DNA from 2 places in the Streptomyces sp. NPDC058678 genome. Region 2 is predicted to be linked to the other one. Evidence: riboswitches for the same ligand, from Rfam matches in the RefSeq annotation. Region 2 holds a riboswitch; the other holds the start of a gene.
The links. A riboswitch is a leader RNA that binds a small molecule or an ion and turns the genes downstream of it on or off. The one in region 2 is predicted to bind cobalamin.
Positions count from the first base shown of each region.

Region 1 (7,651 bases), on a different contig from region 2:
GTGACCTCGACGGCGTGCGCCTCGCCCCGGGTGGTCTTCGCCGTGAACCGCGCGCACTTCTTCGGCAGCGCCTTCAGCCAGGCCAGCGTGCGGTCCACGTCCGCCGCCGGGTGGGCGACGACCTGCTGGCGCAACTGGGTCTCGTTCCAGTCGTCGTCGAGCCCGACCACCGCACGAGGACGGGCGTCCGCGCCGAACAGTTCCTCGGAGTAGGCGGTGTCCATCAGCCGCTGGCAGTCCGGGAGGTTCGTGGTCGCCTTGAGCACGGCGTCGTGCCAGGTCGCGCTGCCCTGCGTCGGCGTCCAGGGCTCCCCCAGATCGGTCTCCGTGAGCAGCACGGCCTGCGCCTGCGCCGCGGTGAGGGCGGGGGTGGCGGCCGGGGACGCGTGTTTCCCGGACGGGGCGGGCGACGCGGTCGTGGCGGAGAGGTCGGGCTTCTCGGCGGTGGGCGGCGTGGTGAGGGCGGAGCAGGCGGTCGCGGTCAGGAGGGCGCCGAGCGACAGCGCGGAGGCGGTGCGGACACGGGCCGTGGGTCGGGTCATCGAGGTCTCTCCTGAGGGCTGCCAAGATCGAGTGCGCCCTCTTACGGCACCACCGGGACCGACCGGCCACCAGCGAGCCGGGCCGTACGGGTGAGCGGGGCCGGGGCGGGGGTGGGCGCGGGTCCCGAAAACCGATCGCCCGGCCCTCCGCCTCCTTGCTACCGTCGCCCCATGCAGCGCGCCCACGTAGTACTCGTGTCTCTCACGACGACGCCGGAGAGTGTCCCGGCGCGCTGACAGCTGACCCAGTCGAAAGCCCCGGGGCGAGTGCCCCGGGGCTTCGTCGTGCGGGGGCTCGTCGCCGGTCACCGTGAGGAGAGAACCGCCATGACCGCCATGACCGGCCCGCACGACCACCGCCGACTCGGCCGCGAACTCGGCCTGTTCGACACCGATCCGCTGATGGGCGCGGGCCTGCCGTACTGGCTCCCCGACGGGGCCGTCGTACGGCACACCCTGGAGGAGTACGTCCGGGAGGCCGAACGCGCCGCCGGATACCGGCACGTGTACTCGCCGGTCCTCGGCAAACGCGAGCTGTACGAGATCTCGGGGCACTGGTCCCACTACAGCGAGGACATGTTCCCGCCGATGGAACTGGGCGCGGAGGAGGTCGTACTGAGGCCGAGTCTGTGTCCGCATCACGCGTTGATCTATCGTTCCCGCTCCCACAGCTACCGTGAACTGCCCCTCAGAATCGCCGAGTTGGGCGGCATGTACCGCTCCGAGCCGTCCGGGGTGCTCGGCGGTCTGACCCGGGTCCGGGCCATCCAGCTCAACGACGCGCACATCTTCTGCACCCTGGAGCAGGCCGTGGACGAGGCACGGGACGCCCTGGAGCTCATCGGCCGCGCGTACGCCGATCTCGGCATCCGGGCCGCCCGTCACCGGCTCTCCCTGCCCGGCGAGGGCGGCAAGTACGTCGCCGACCCGGACCTGTGGCGGCGGGCCACCGCGCTGCTGCGGGAGGTGCTCGACGACTCGGGGATCCCCTACGAGGCCGCCGAGGGCGAAGCCGCCTTCTACGGCCCCAAGATCGACGTCCAGATCGCCGACCCTGCCGGCCGCGAGACCACCCTCTCCACCGTCCAGATCGACTTCCACCAGCCCGAACGCTTCGACCTGCACTACATCGGCGCCGACGGCGCCAGACACCGGCCGGTCATGGTGCACCGCAGCATCATCGGCAGCGTGGAACGGGCCGTCGCGCATCTCCTCGAGCAGCACGGCGGCGCGTTCCCGGCGTGGCTCGCGCCCGTGCAACTGGTGGTGCTGCCGGTCGCGGACGCGCAGGAGGAGCGGGCCCACGAGGTCGTACGGCAGGCCCGGGCGCGGGGACTGCGGGCGGAACCGCACGGCCCCGGCGACGGCACCCTCGGCGCCCGGATCCGGGCGGCGCGGCTCGTGCCGTACCAGGCGGTGATCGGGGAGCGGGAGGCAGACGGCGACCTGGTGGCCGTACGGCTGCGGGACGGGAGCCGTCCGGGGGCGGTGCCGGCCGGGGAGTTGCTGGACCGGATCGCCGCCCGGGTCGGTGCTCGCGGGACCGGACTGTGGGCGGCTGCGTAAGGTCGCTTGCGTAACCCGTCGTATCCCGAGGAGAGGAACCCCGCCGTGACCGGTCAGCCCATCCCGGTGATCATCGACTGCGACACGGGTGTCGACGACGCCCTGGCCCTGCTGTTCGCCGTACGGCACCCCGCGCTCGACGTGCGGGCGGTGACCTGCGTGGCCGGGAACACCGACGTGGACGGCGTCGTGCGCAACACCCTGACCGTGCTGGAGCAGGCCGGGGCCGGTGACATCCCGGTCGCGCGGGGTGCCGAGCGCCCGCTGATCGAGCCGGTGCGGACGGCGCGGCACGTGCACGGCGAGGACGGGATGGGCGACCTGGGGCTGCCCGCGCCGACCCGTCGGCCGGTCGACGTGGACGCGGTGACGCTGCTGCGGCGGGAGATCCTCGCCTCGCCGACGCCGGTCACCCTCATCCCCACCGCGCCCCTGACGAACATCGCGCTGCTGCTGCGCACCCACCCCGAGGTGGTCCGCAACATCGAGCGGATCGTGTTCATGGGCGGCGCGGTGGCGACCGGTAACGCCACGGCGGTCGCGGAGTTCAACGTGTGGCACGACCCGGAGGCCGCCGCGATCCTCCTCACCGCCGGGGTGCCGATCACGATGTACGGCCTGGACGTGTTCAAGCAGGTCCTCGTCCCGGCCGGGGACGTGCAGCGGCTGCGCGCGAGCTCCGAACCCCGCCTGCGCCTGGCCGGCGAACTCCTCGCCCACCGGGATCCCGCCACCTCCGGCGACCCCACACCCACGGGCGGCCTCGGCGACGCGGGCGCCGTCTGCGCGGTCGTCGACCCGGACGGCATCACCACCGAACCCCTCCCGGTCGAGGTGAGCCTGGCCCCGGGCGCCACCCGGGGCCAGACGATCGTCGACCGGCGCCCGCGCCCCGGCGAGTCCGAGATCCACGAGGGCACCCGTGAACAGCGGCTGGTGGACGTGGCGTTGGGCGTGGACGTGGAGCGGTACGTGAAGCTGTGGCTGACGACGGTGGAGGGCGTCTAGCGCGTCTCCGCCGCGGGCCGGACCGCCCACCGCTGCTCCACCCTGGCGAGTCGCCAGTAGGCGATGGCGGCCGCCCACACCACCACGAACAGGCCGACGATGACGTAGCCGACGCTGTCGAGGTTGATGTCGGCGATCCAGGTGGTGACCGTGTCGGTCAGGTCGAGCTTCTCGTGCAGGACGCCGACGAGTTCGATGGTGCCGATGAAGAAGGCGACGGCGACGGACAGGCCGGTGATGGTGAGGTTGTAGAAGACCTTGCGGACCGGGTTGGAGAACGCCCACTGGTAGGCGAAGTTCATGAACGTGCCGTCGAGGGTGTCGAACAGGCTCATGCCGGCGGCGAAGAGGAGGGGCAGGGAGAGGATCGCGTACCAGGGCAGACCGGCCGCCGCGCCCGAGCCCGCCATCACCATCAGGGTGACCTCGGTGGCGGTGTCGAAGCCGAGTCCGAAGAGGAAGCCGAGCGGGTACATCTGGCCGGGGCGGGTGATGGACTTGGTGAGGCGGCCGAGGATCCGGTTCATGAACCCCCTCGAGTCCAGGTGCTGTTCGAGCTCCTTCTCGTCGTAGGCGCCCGCCCGCATCGCCTTGAACACCTTCAGGATGCCGAGCAGGGCGGCCAGGTTGAGGGCGGCGATGAGGTAGAGGAACGTGCCGGAGATCGTCGTACCGAGGACGCCGAGCACCTGGTGGGTGCCGGAGTCCTCGTTCATGACCCTTCCGGCGAGCTGGGTGCCGCCCGCGATCAGCAGGGCGAGCAGCACCACCACGCTGGAGTGGCCGAGCGCGAACCAGAAGCCCACCGACACCGGGCGCTTGCCGTCGGCCATCAGCTTGCGGGTGGTGTTGTCGATCGCGGCGATGTGGTCGGCGTCGAAGGCGTGCCGCATGCCGAGGGTGTAGGCGGTGATGCCGAGGCCGATGCCGAAGGCCTTGTTGCCGACCTCGTAGTGCCCGGGGACGACGAGGAGGAACAGGATTCCGAAGGCGACGACGTGCAGTGCGGCGACGACCGCCATCAGGCCGGCGGTCTTGAGGGTGTCCTCCCGGCGCCACTTGAAGGACGTCGGGGCAGGGTTGGGCAGGGTCATCCGGTCACGCTCCAGCACCTCGTGGATCAACTCGTGAGATGCCGTGGCCGGTCTCCTGGCTTACGGGTCGTGCGTGTCCGTTCCTGCCTTCCCGGTCTTGTGACCAGTGGCCCGGCTGGCGCCGGACGGGACGGAAACTCCCCGATCACAGTGGCGAGGGCCGCTCCGGCATGGACCCCCTGAGGGGTCGTCACCGGCTTCCCGAGCACCACGGCCCGCCCACCGTAGGGTGGCAAGCGGTCTCCTGCATAGCTGCGTACCTGCGCAGGTATGGAAGATCACATGGGGGCGCCTGCGAGGATGGCGGCATGCATCTCGTTCCGGCCGACCGAGTGGATCGCCGAACCATCGACGGGCACCGGGTGTGCGACGCGATCGCCGCGATCGGCGAACCGGGCCATGTCCGTACCTGGGCCGACCGCTTCTCGCTGCTCGCCGATCCCAAGCGGCTCGCGCTGCTGCTCGCCCTGCACCGGACCGGCCCGCTGGCCGTCTCCGACCTGGCGATCGCCACCGGCATGAACGACCCCGCCGTGTCGCAGGCGCTCAGGCTGCTGCGGGCGGCGGGGGTCGTGGAGGGCGAGAAGGAGGGAAGGATCGTGCGCTACCGGGTGGTGGACAGTGACATCGCCTCGCTCCTCGAACACTGCGCCGCTTCCAGCCCGTCTGGGGGCACCCCCTTTGGGGGAGTTTGAGGACGAGGCCGTTCAGGCCGAAGCGGGGGTCTGGGGGCGGCAGCCCCCAGGGACGGGACGGGAAGGGGCGGCGGGGGCGATCCCCGGTCCTCAGCCCGAACGCCGGCCGGGCTGAAACCGCCCGACCGGCGCCGACTACACCAACTGCGCTTGATTACGAGCGAGCAGCCTTGCGGCGACGCGTCGCCAGCACGATGCCCGCGCCGCCCGCGAGGAGCACCGCCGCACCGATCGCGATCGGGCCGGTCGCGCTGCTGCCGCCGGTCTCCGCGAGGTTGTCGCCGCCGCCGTTCGGGGTGGCGGCGGGGGCGGTGGTGGACTCGGAGGCCGACGGGCTCGGGGCCTCGGTGGACGGGGAGGGGGACTCGGCGGGGGTCTCCGTCGCCGGGGGCGTGGTCTCCTCCGAGGGCGTCGAGGGCTCGGTGGACTCCGGGGTGGAGGGGGTCGGCGTGGGGGTGGCCGGCGGCTCGGACGGGGCCGTCGTGCAGTCCTTCGTGCCGCCGTTCCAGGCCGCGATCAGCTTGTCCTTGATGACCGGGCGGTCCGGACCCTTGGGCAGGTCGCCGTGGACGAAGCCGTCGTTCGCGTCGAGCTTGCCGTCGAACTTGACCGCTCCTCGGTACAGGTCTATCTGCGCGAAGCAGCCCGCGTCCGGCACCGCGATGTCGAGGGAGTCGGTCTGGCCCGGCTTGACGGTGACGGTGTCGAAGTCGACGAAGACCTGCTCGCCGGAGGTGCCGAAGGTGGCGCCGTGGGCGAGGTAGGAGGCCAGGGAGGCCGTGCAGGTGGTGGCGTCGCCCGCGGTGCGGACCTTGATGTGCACCTTGCCGTCGTCGGTCGGCTTGAGGTTCTGGTCGTCGACCTTGACCGAGTCGTAGAAGCTCGTGCCGTCCAGCGAGAACTGGCAGCGGTCGGTCCCGGTCTCCGTGCCCGCGCCGGTGCCGGGCTTGTAGGTGCCGCCGGACTTCCAGCCGTCGCCACCGGGCGTGCCGGTGGCCCAGGCGCCGGAAGCGGCGGCGACGGAGGCGGAACAAAGGACGAGCGCCGCGGCGCCCGTCCCCAGCAGGCGGCGCGCGGTGACACGTCTGGCTGTCGACATGCGGATCCCATCGGATGTGTGTGAGGGGTGGTGAAGTGCTGTGAATGAAGTGCTGTGAAGCACCTCTGAGAAACACTGGGCTCATTGGTCACATGCGCCACAGTGTCCGCACATCGTGGATCTCCCAGCGGAACCCTGTCAACCTGCGGATATGCAGGTTGAGTTCAGAACTCCATCACAATTCCGACACACAGGGAATGAACCGCTCCGGACGGCGTTCGAGTTCGCTTTCCCGACAATGTGGACAGGTACCTGAGTGCCGTTGCCCATCGTCACGACCGCCATGAGGGAGAACGCCGCGTGACCGACCCGAACCCCGACCACCGACTCCACCTTCCCGACCTCTCCTCCAAGGACCCCGACTGGTGGCGGCAGGCCGTCGTCTACCAGGTCTACCCCCGCAGCTTCGCCGACGCCGACGGCGACGGGCTCGGCGACCTGCGCGGGATCACCCGGCGCCTGAACCACCTCGCCGCACTGGGCGTCGACGCCCTGTGGCTCAGCCCCTTCTACCCCTCCGAACTCGCCGACGGCGGCTACGACGTCGCCGACCACCGCGACGTCGACCCCCGCCTGGGCACCCTCGACGACTTCGACGCGCTGGCCGCCGAGGCTCACCGCCTCGGACTCAAGGTGATCGTCGACCTCGTCCCCAACCACACCTCCCACCAGCACGCCTGGTTCCGGGAGGCGCTCGCCGCCGCGCCCGGCTCGCCCGCCCGCGACCGCTACGTCTTCCGCGACGGCCGCGGCACCCACGGCGAACTCCCACCCACCGACTGGCAGTCCGTCTTCGGCGGCAGCGCCTGGAAACGGGTGCCGGACGGACAGTGGTACCTGCACCTGTTCGCCCCCGAACAGCCCGACCTGAACTGGGACAACGAGGAGGTCCGCGCCGACTTCCGCACCACCCTGCGCTTCTGGTCCGACCGCGGGGTCGACGGCTTCCGCGTCGACGTCGCCCACGCCCTCGCCAAGGACCTGGAGGAACCGCTGCGCGACCTCGGCGCCCCCGAGCTCAGCAGTGAGGAGTCGCTGCCCCGGTTCCCGCCCGGCACGCACCCCTTCTTCGACCGCGACGAGGTCCACGAGATCTACCGCGACTGGCGCAAGATCCTGGACGCCTACCGCCCGCCCCGCATGGCCGTCGCCGAGGCCTGGGTCCAGGGGGCGCGGCGCGTGCGGTACGCCCGCCCCGACGAACTCGGCCAGGCCTTCAACTTCGAGTACCTGCAGGCCGGCTGGGACGCCGGCGAGCTGCGCCAGGTCATCACCGACTCGCTGGCCACCGCGTCGGAGGCCGGCGCCTCCGCCACCTGGGTGCTGTCCAACCACGACGTCGTGCGGCACGCCTCCCGCCTGATGCTCCCGCCCGGCACCGACGACAACGCCTGGCTGCTGTCCGGCGGCCACGCCCCCGCCGTCGACCCGGCCGAGGGTCTGCGGCGAGCCCGCGCCGCCACGCTCCTGATGCTGGCGCTGCCGGGATCCTCGTACGTCTACCAGGGCGAGGAACTCGGCCTGCCTGAAGTCGCCGACCTGCCCTTCGAGGTCCTCCAGGACCCGATCTGGGAACAGACGGGACGCGTCCGCAAGGGCAGGGACGGGTGCCGGGTGCCGCTGCCGTGGACGAGCACGGGGCCGTCC
Region 1 is NZ_JBHXSG010000050.1:423-8,073, reverse strand. Features, by position in the region: gene ACFWWR_RS34675 (hypothetical protein) at 1-542, opposite strand, end outside; gene thrS (threonine--tRNA ligase) at 879-2,108, shown strand; gene ACFWWR_RS34665 (nucleoside hydrolase) at 2,154-3,116, shown strand; gene ACFWWR_RS34660 (HoxN/HupN/NixA family nickel/cobalt transporter) at 3,113-4,210, opposite strand; cobalamin riboswitch at 4,238-4,438, opposite strand; gene ACFWWR_RS34655 (ArsR/SmtB family transcription factor) at 4,519-4,905, shown strand; gene ACFWWR_RS34650 (LAETG motif-containing sortase-dependent surface protein) at 5,060-6,004, opposite strand; gene ACFWWR_RS34645 (glycoside hydrolase family 13 protein) at 6,305-7,651, shown strand, end outside.
Region 1: linked by a shared signal. The riboswitch ahead of ACFWWR_RS34660 (HoxN/HupN/NixA family nickel/cobalt transporter) and the one ahead of ACFWWR_RS37280 (ABC transporter substrate-binding protein) in region 2 are both predicted to bind cobalamin.

Region 2 (7,651 bases):
CCCACGCCCACGGGAACGGCGACGCTCAGGGTGGCGAGCGGGGAGACGACGCCCATCGGGCCGAGCGCGAGCGCCTTGTAGAAGCAGAGCAGGGCGACCGGCCCCACCACGCCGGCGGCGACCGCGAACCACAGACGCGGACCGGTCTCGCTCCAGCCGCCGGTGGCCACGACGACCGCGCCGAGCACGGCCGCCGCGACGCTCTGTGAGACGACCACCACCGTCAGCGCCGGGGTGCGCCGGGTCAGCAGTCCGCCGCCGAAGTCGGCCACGCCCCACAACAGGCTGGTGGCCAGGGCGAAGAGTGCTGTCACGGTGACCTCGCAGTACAGTTCGGTGAACGATCGGGTGCACCCCCAAGGTAGTTCAGTGAACTGAACTCTGTCATTCATAATATTGGACTAGATGTTGGACGGAACGTGTCGGACCTCGACCTGCTGACCCAGTCCCTGGCGCGCAACGTCAAGCACTGGCGCGCGGTGCGCGGCTTCACCCTCGACGTGCTCGCCGCCCGGGCCGGAGTCAGCCGCGGCATGCTCATCCAGATCGAGCAGTCCCGCACCAACCCCAGCCTCGGCACGGTCGTGAAGATCGGCGACGCGCTGGGGATCAGCATCACCACCCTGCTTGACTACGAACAGGGGCCGAAGGTCCGGGTCGTCCCCGCCGAGCAGGCCGTACGGCTGTGGCACACCGACGCCGGCAGCTACAACCTCCTCCTCGCCGGAACCGAGGCCCCCGGCCCGCTGGAGCTGTGGGACTGGCGGCTGATGCCGGGCGAGAACAGCTCCTCCGACCCGCACCCCACCGGCACCGCCGAGCTGCTCCACGTCACCGAGGGTGAGCTGACGCTCACCGTGGACGGTGTGGAGTACCGCGTCCCGGCGGGCGCGACCGCCTCTTTCGAGGCCAACACCCCGCACACGTACGGCAATCAGGGCGACGTTCCGATGCGGATGCTGATGGCCGTCTCCGTCCCGCCCGTGCACTGAGACGGCCCGGTCGGTTTTGTTAGCGTGCGGGCATGGACGCACCCATCGGACACTTCGACCGTGCCACCCCGGCCCCCGACTGCCTCGACGAGCTGACCCACCCGGTCGCCGACGCCGTACGCCGCTGGAACGGCAGCGTCCCCGCCGAGCAGATCGTCTACGTCGACACCGACCCGCAGTGGGCCGACACCGCCGTCTTCGTGGAGCACTACGGCCGCGAACTGCTGGAGCAGTCGGCGAACTGCGTCGTCGTCGCGGGCAAGCGCGGCGGCGAGAGCACCCTGGCCGCGTGCGTGGTGCTCTCCACCACCCGGGTCGACGTCAACGGCGTCGTCCGCCGCCAACTCGGTGCCCGCAAGGCCTCGTTCGCCTCGATGGACACGGCGACGGGGGAGACCGGCATGGAGTACGGCGGCATCACTCCGATCGGACTGCCCGAGGACTGGCCCGTGTTGGTGGACTCCGCCGTCGTCGACCTGCCGTACGTCCTGGTGGGCAGCGGACGGCGGCGCGGCAAGCTGCTGGTGCCGGGGAAGGCGTTCGCGGAGGTGCCGGGTGCCGTGGTACTGGAAGGGCTGGGGGTCGCCTGACGCTCAGGCCGCCCCGTGGTGGGCGAGGGCGTGGTGAGGATCCGCCTCGCCCGGCACCGGTGCCGGATCGGCGTGCACCAGGGCCGCGGTGAGGCGCGGGACGGCGTGCAGCAGGGCGTGTTCGGCCTCCACGGCGATGCCGTGCGCCTGGCGTACGGTCGCCTCGCCGTCCACCACGACCGCCACCTCGGCGCGCAGCCGGTGCCCGATCCAGCGCAGCCGCAGCTCGCCCACCTCCCGCACCCCTGCCACCTCCCGCAGGGCCTGCTCGGCCCGGTCCACGAGGGCCGGGTCGACGGCGTCCATCACCCGCCGGAACACCTCGCGCGCCGCGTCCCGCAGCACCAGCGTGATGGCGGCCGTGATCGCCAACCCCACGACGGGGTCGGCCAGTTGCCACCCGAGGGCCGAGCCGCCCGCGCCCAGCAGGACGGCCAGGGACGTGAAACCGTCCGTCCGGGCGTGCAGCCCGTCCGCGACCAGCGCGGCCGAGCCGATGTCGCGGCCTACCCGGATCCGGTAGCGGGCCACCCACTCGTTGCCCGCGAAACCGACCAGTGCGGCCACCGCGACCGCCGACACGTGCTCGACGGGCCGCGGATCGAGCAGCCGGTCCACCGCCACCCATCCCGCGAAGGCCGCCGACGCGGCGATCGTCAGCACGATCGCGATGCCCGCGAGGTCCTCGGCGCGGCCGTAGCCGTAGGTGAAGCGGCGGGTCGCCGCGCGCCGGCCCAGCACGAACGCGATCCCGAGCGGTACGGCGGTCAGCGCGTCCGCGGTGTTGTGCACCGTGTCGCCGAGCAGCGCGACCGAACCGGAGACTGCCACCACGAACGCCTGCGCCAGGGCCGTCGCGCCCAGCACCGCCAGCGAGATCCACAAGGCCCGCATGCCGCGTGCCGAGGACTCCAGGGCTGAGTCGAGCTTGTCGGCGGTCTCGTGGGAGTGGGGGGTGAGGAGGTGGGTGAGGCGGTGGCGCAGTCGGCGTGAGGGATGGGGGTGTGGGTGTGGGTGCTCGTGAGGGTCGTGCGGGCGGGCATGCCCGTGGTCGTGGCCGCGTTCATGTCCATGTCCGCGCCCAGCCTCCTGCCTGTGCCTGTGCCCGTGCCCGTGTCCGTGCCCGTGTTCATGGTCGTGCCGGTCGCTCACGTGGATCCCCTTCCATGCGCCGGGAGTGGACGCGCGACGCCCACGAGGCCATTATGTGCGTATGAGCGCACGCATGCACCTATCACCTGCGAACGATGCGCACCCGCGCACCCCGGGCGAGGAACAGTTCGCGCTCGCCGCCGAACTGCTCGCCCTGCTCGGCGACCGGACCCGGCTCACCCTGCTGCACGCGCTGGCCGCGGGAGAGGCCGACGTCACGACGCTCACGGAGGCGTGCGGGGCGGCCCGGCCGGCCGTCAGCCAGCACCTGGCCAGGCTGCGGCTGGCGGGGCTGGTGAACACCCGCAAGGAGGGCCGCCGGGTGGTCTACTCGCTGCCCGACGGCCATCTGCGCCGACTGGTGGACGAGGCGCTGAACGTGGCGGACCACCGGCTCAGCGACCGGCCGCCGCACGACTGACGCGCCCGGCCGGAACGGGTCAGTACGCGGTGGCCGTACCGAGGTACTGCTCGGCGAAGGCCGCCCCGGCGGCGGGCGAGGTGAACAGGCGGCGGAGTCGGGCGAAGGTGGTGCCCGCACGGTAGGCGTCGCCCGACGAGGTGCCGTGGTAGACCTCGGAGAGCCACTGCGAGAACTCCTGGTAGTCCCACACCCGCCGCAGGCACGCCTCCGAATAACCGTCCAGACCGGTCTCGTCGCCCTTCGTGAGGTACCCGGCGAGGGCGTCGCCGAGGAGGAAGGCGTCGTGCAGGGCGAGGTTCATGCCCTTCGCCGCGATGGGGGCGGTCAGGTGGGCGGCGTCCCCGGCCAGGAAGAGCCGGCCGAACACCATGGGTTCGACGACGTAGCTGTGCATGTCCAGGACGCGCTTCTCGATCAACCGTCCCTCGGTGAGCGGACCGACGCCGGTGGCCGCGAGCCGCTCCTGGAGCTGCGACCAGACGCGTTCGTGCGACCAGTTCTCCGGGTCGTCGCCGGGCGGGCACTCCAGGTAGTACCGGGTCACCTCGGGGCTGCGGGCCATGTGCCCGGCGAAGCCGTTCGGGTGGATGCCGAACACGACACAGTCGTTGGACGGAGGGGCCTCGGCGAGCAGCGCCAGCCAGCCGATGCCGTAGTCGTGCCGGGAGATGTGCGCGTGTTGGGGAAGGGCGCCACGGGTCACCCCGCGTCCCCCGTCGCAGCCCGCGACGAAGTCGCACTCGACGACCTCCCGCTCGCCCGTCTCCGCGCGGACGTACGACACCGAGGGCCGGTCGGTGTCCAGGTCGTGCAGCTGGACGTCCCGCACGCCGAACCGCACCTCGCCGCCCCGCACGTCCGCGTACTCGCGCACCAGGTCCGTCACCAGCAACGGCTGTGGGTAGACGAAGTGGTGCGTCCCCGTCAGCTCCACGTACGAGAACCGGAAGCGCTCACCGCCGAACCGGAACTCGCACTCGGTGTGCAGCTGTGCCCGCTCCAACAGGACGTCCGCGAGGCCACGCTGCTGAAGCCCGCGCACGGCCCACTCCTCGATGACGCCCGCCCGCGGCCGCTGCTCGATGAACTCGCGCGTCTCCGTCTCCAGCACGAGACAGTCGACGCCGGCGGCCCGCAGGATGTTGCCGACGGTGAGCCCGGCGGGCCCGGCGCCCACGACGACGACCGGAAAGCGTTGCGGGGCAACGGAGTTGGGAGCAGCGGTGGAGGTCACCCGAACATTATGTCGGTGAGTTCCCGGAGAGTCGCAGGAATCCGGACGCAGCGGAAACCCGCGTGACCACGGAAGGTGTCAGGGGTGTGGGCACTCCTGCCGGCCACGCGGTAGTGGTTTCAGCAGGACGCGTGGCACATGTGGCAGCCACCGCGGATGACGCGGGCGGTGTTGTCGGTGACCGCGTACACGTCGATGCGGAACGCGTCGAGCCGCACCGCCCGCACCGGCTCCTCGCCGTCCCCTGCGAACCCCTCGGTCCCACATGAACGCGCTGCCGGGCAGCAGCACGGTGTCCTTCGTGGCGCCGCCCGACCCGGTCGGTGCCGTACGGCGAGCCGTGGCAGTTGCCCGGCCCGGCCGCCTGACGTCGTTATGCGGCAGCGCGCCGGTGGCGAGCCCTTCCGTCAGCCCAGGCGGGGGATCTCGATCGCCGGGCACCGGTCCATCACCATCTCCAGGCCCGCGGCCCGGGTGCGGTCGTACGCGGCCTCGTCGATGACCCCGAGCTGGAACCAGACCGCCTGCGCGCCCCTCGCCACCGCCTCGTCGGCGACCGCCCCGGCGAGGTCGCTGTTCACGAACACGTCGACGACGTCCACGTCGAAGGGGATGTCCGCGAGCGAGGCGTACCCCTGCTCCCCGTGCACCGTCTCCGCCTTGGGGTGCACCGGCACGACCCGCTTGCCGTAGCGCTGGAGCACCTCGGCCACGCCGTACGCGGCGCGCTGCCGGTTCGACGACAGGCCGACCACGGCCCAGGTGTCGCCCAGCCCGGTGAGGATCTTGCGGACCGTTGCCTCGTCGCCGTACACCGTGGGTCTCCTAAGGGTTCGCGAACGCCCTGACCTCTGGCACAACAGCGCGCCGCGACCGGGGATTCCCCGCCGTGATAGCTTGCCGAGGCCAGTCGAACCCATGACACGTGGGTCAGGGAATCCGGTGCGAATCCGGAGCTGACGCGCAGCGGTGAGGGTGACGGGCGGAGCCTCGGCCACTGGACGACGCGTATGTCGTCTGGGAAGGCGCCCCGACCGGATGATCCCGAGTCCGAAGACCTGCTGGCGGCCCTCGCGGTGACGTACGGCGGGGGAGCACCGTACGACCGGGCTCCGCGTTCGAGCCCTCGACGATCGAGGACCAACTTCCGTGCAAACAGCACGTCTTGCCCGTCCCTCCGCCCTGCTCGCCGCCGGAACCCTGCTCCTGGCCGGCTGCGGCGACGCCGGCACATCCGCCGCGAAGGCCGCGGTCAGCCTCGACAACTGCGGCCGTACGGTACGTGTCGAGGCCCCGCCCGAGCGTGCCGTCTCCCTCAACCAGGGCACCACCGAGATCATGCTCTCCCTCGGCCTCGCCGACCGTATGGCGGGGACGGCGACCTGGACCGACCCCGTGATGAAGGGGCTGGAGAAGGCGAACGCGCAGGTGGAGCGGATCGCCGACAACAACCCCTCCTTCGAGCGCGTCCTGGACGCCGAGCCGGACTTCGTCGCCGCCTCCTTCGTCTCCACGCTGGGCAAGGGGGGCGTGGCCTCGCGGGAGCAGTTCGAGAAGCTCGGCGTGCCCACGTACGTCTCCCCGTCCGACTGCGCAGGCAAGGACAACTCCGGCGACGGGGACGGCGCACGGTCCGAGCCCCTCACCGCCGACGCCGTCTACGGCGAAGTACGTGACCTGGCCGCCGTGTTCGGGGTGGAGGAGCGGGGCGAGAAGCTCGTCGGAGACCTCAAGGCGAGGATGGCGAGGGCCACGTCCGGCATCGACGCCTCCGACGTGACTCTTCTGTACTGGTTCGCCAACTCCGAGTCGCCCTACATGGCGGGCTGCTGCGGCGCTCCCGGTGTCATCACGCGCACCCTGGGCGCCAAGAACGTCTTCGACGACACGCACGACGAATGGCCGCAGATCAACTGGGAGACGGTCGCCGACCGCGACCCCGACGTCCTCGTCATCGGCGACCTGACCCGCAGGTCGCAGACCGCCGAGTCGGCCCGGAAGAAGATCGCCTTCCTGGAGTCCGACCCGGTCACCAGGAACATGACCGCCGTCCGGCACCGGCGGTACGTCCTGCTCAGCGGGCAGGCCATGAACCCGACCATCCGCACGATCGAGGGCGTGGAGCGGGTCGCGGCGGGCCTGCGCGAGTTCGGGCTCGTGAAGTGACCGCCCGGGCGGTCCTGCTCGGTGCGGCCGGGACGCTCCTGTTGTGCTGCTCCCTCGCCGTCGCCATCACCATCGGCCCGGCCGACATCCGGGTCGCAGACGTGTGGTCCGTCGTCGCGGCCCATCTGGGCCTCGGTACCTCGGGGTTGACGCCGATCCGGGACGGCATCGTGTGGCAGCTCAGGCTGCCGCGCACGCTCCTCGCGGCCGTGTGCGGCGCCGGACTCGCCGTGTGCGGGGCGGTGATGCAGTCGCTGCTGCGCAACCCGCTCGCCGACCCCTTCGTCCTCGGGGTGTCCTCGGGCGCGTCGACCGGGGCCGTGCTGGTGGTCGTGCTGGGCGTCGGCGGGGGCGCGGTGTCCGTCCCGGCGGGCGCCTTCCTCGGCGCCCTGGTGTCCTTCGCGCTCGTGCTCTTCCTCAGCCACACCCTCGGCGGCAGCACCGACCTGGTCGTCCTCGCCGGGGTCGCCGCCATGCAGCTCTTCTCCGCGCTGACCTCGTTCGTCGTGATGACCGCGGCCGACGCCGAGACCACCCGGGGCGTCCTCTTCTGGCTCCTCGGCTCGCTCGGCGGGGCGGGCTGGACCGACGTGTGGGTGTGCTTCGCCGTTCTGGCCGTGGCCCTGGTGGTGTGCCTGTCGTACGCCCGCACCCTCGACGCCTTCGCCTTCGGGCAGGACGCGGCGGCGGCCCTCGGGGTGTCGGTGGCCCGCACCCGTCTGGCGCTGCTGTGCGTCACGGCCCTGCTCACGGCCGCGCTGGTCAGCTCGGCGGGGGCCATCGGCTTCGTTGGCCTGGTGCTGCCGCACGCCGCCCGCGCCCTGGTCGGGCCGGGCCACGCCCGGCTGCTGCCGGTCACCGCGCTGGCCGGGGCGGTCTTCCTGGTGTGGGTCGACACGCTGGCCCGCACGGTCCTCGACCCGCAGGAGGTGCCGGTGGGGGTCGTGACGTCCCTGATCGGAGTGCCGGCCTTCGTGGCGGTGCTGTACCGGACGCGGAGGGTGCGGTGAAGGAGACCCTGCGCACGGAGTCCGACGCGCCCGCCGCCACAGCCGAGGGCCTGCGCGCCGACCGGGTGAGCCGCCGAGCCGAC
Region 2 is NZ_JBHXSG010000058.1:45,019-52,669, reverse strand. Features, by position in the region: gene ACFWWR_RS37315 (EamA family transporter) at 1-314, opposite strand, end outside; gene ACFWWR_RS37310 (helix-turn-helix domain-containing protein) at 420-992, shown strand; gene ACFWWR_RS37305 (YbaK/EbsC family protein) at 1,025-1,582, shown strand; gene ACFWWR_RS37300 (cation diffusion facilitator family transporter) at 1,586-2,734, opposite strand; gene ACFWWR_RS37295 (ArsR/SmtB family transcription factor) at 2,796-3,155, shown strand; gene ACFWWR_RS37290 (4-hydroxybenzoate 3-monooxygenase) at 3,175-4,392, opposite strand; gene ACFWWR_RS37285 (CoA-binding protein) at 4,800-5,207, opposite strand; cobalamin riboswitch at 5,283-5,473, shown strand; gene ACFWWR_RS37280 (ABC transporter substrate-binding protein) at 5,542-6,558, shown strand; gene ACFWWR_RS37275 (FecCD family ABC transporter permease) at 6,555-7,568, shown strand; gene ACFWWR_RS37270 (ABC transporter ATP-binding protein) at 7,565-7,651, shown strand, end outside.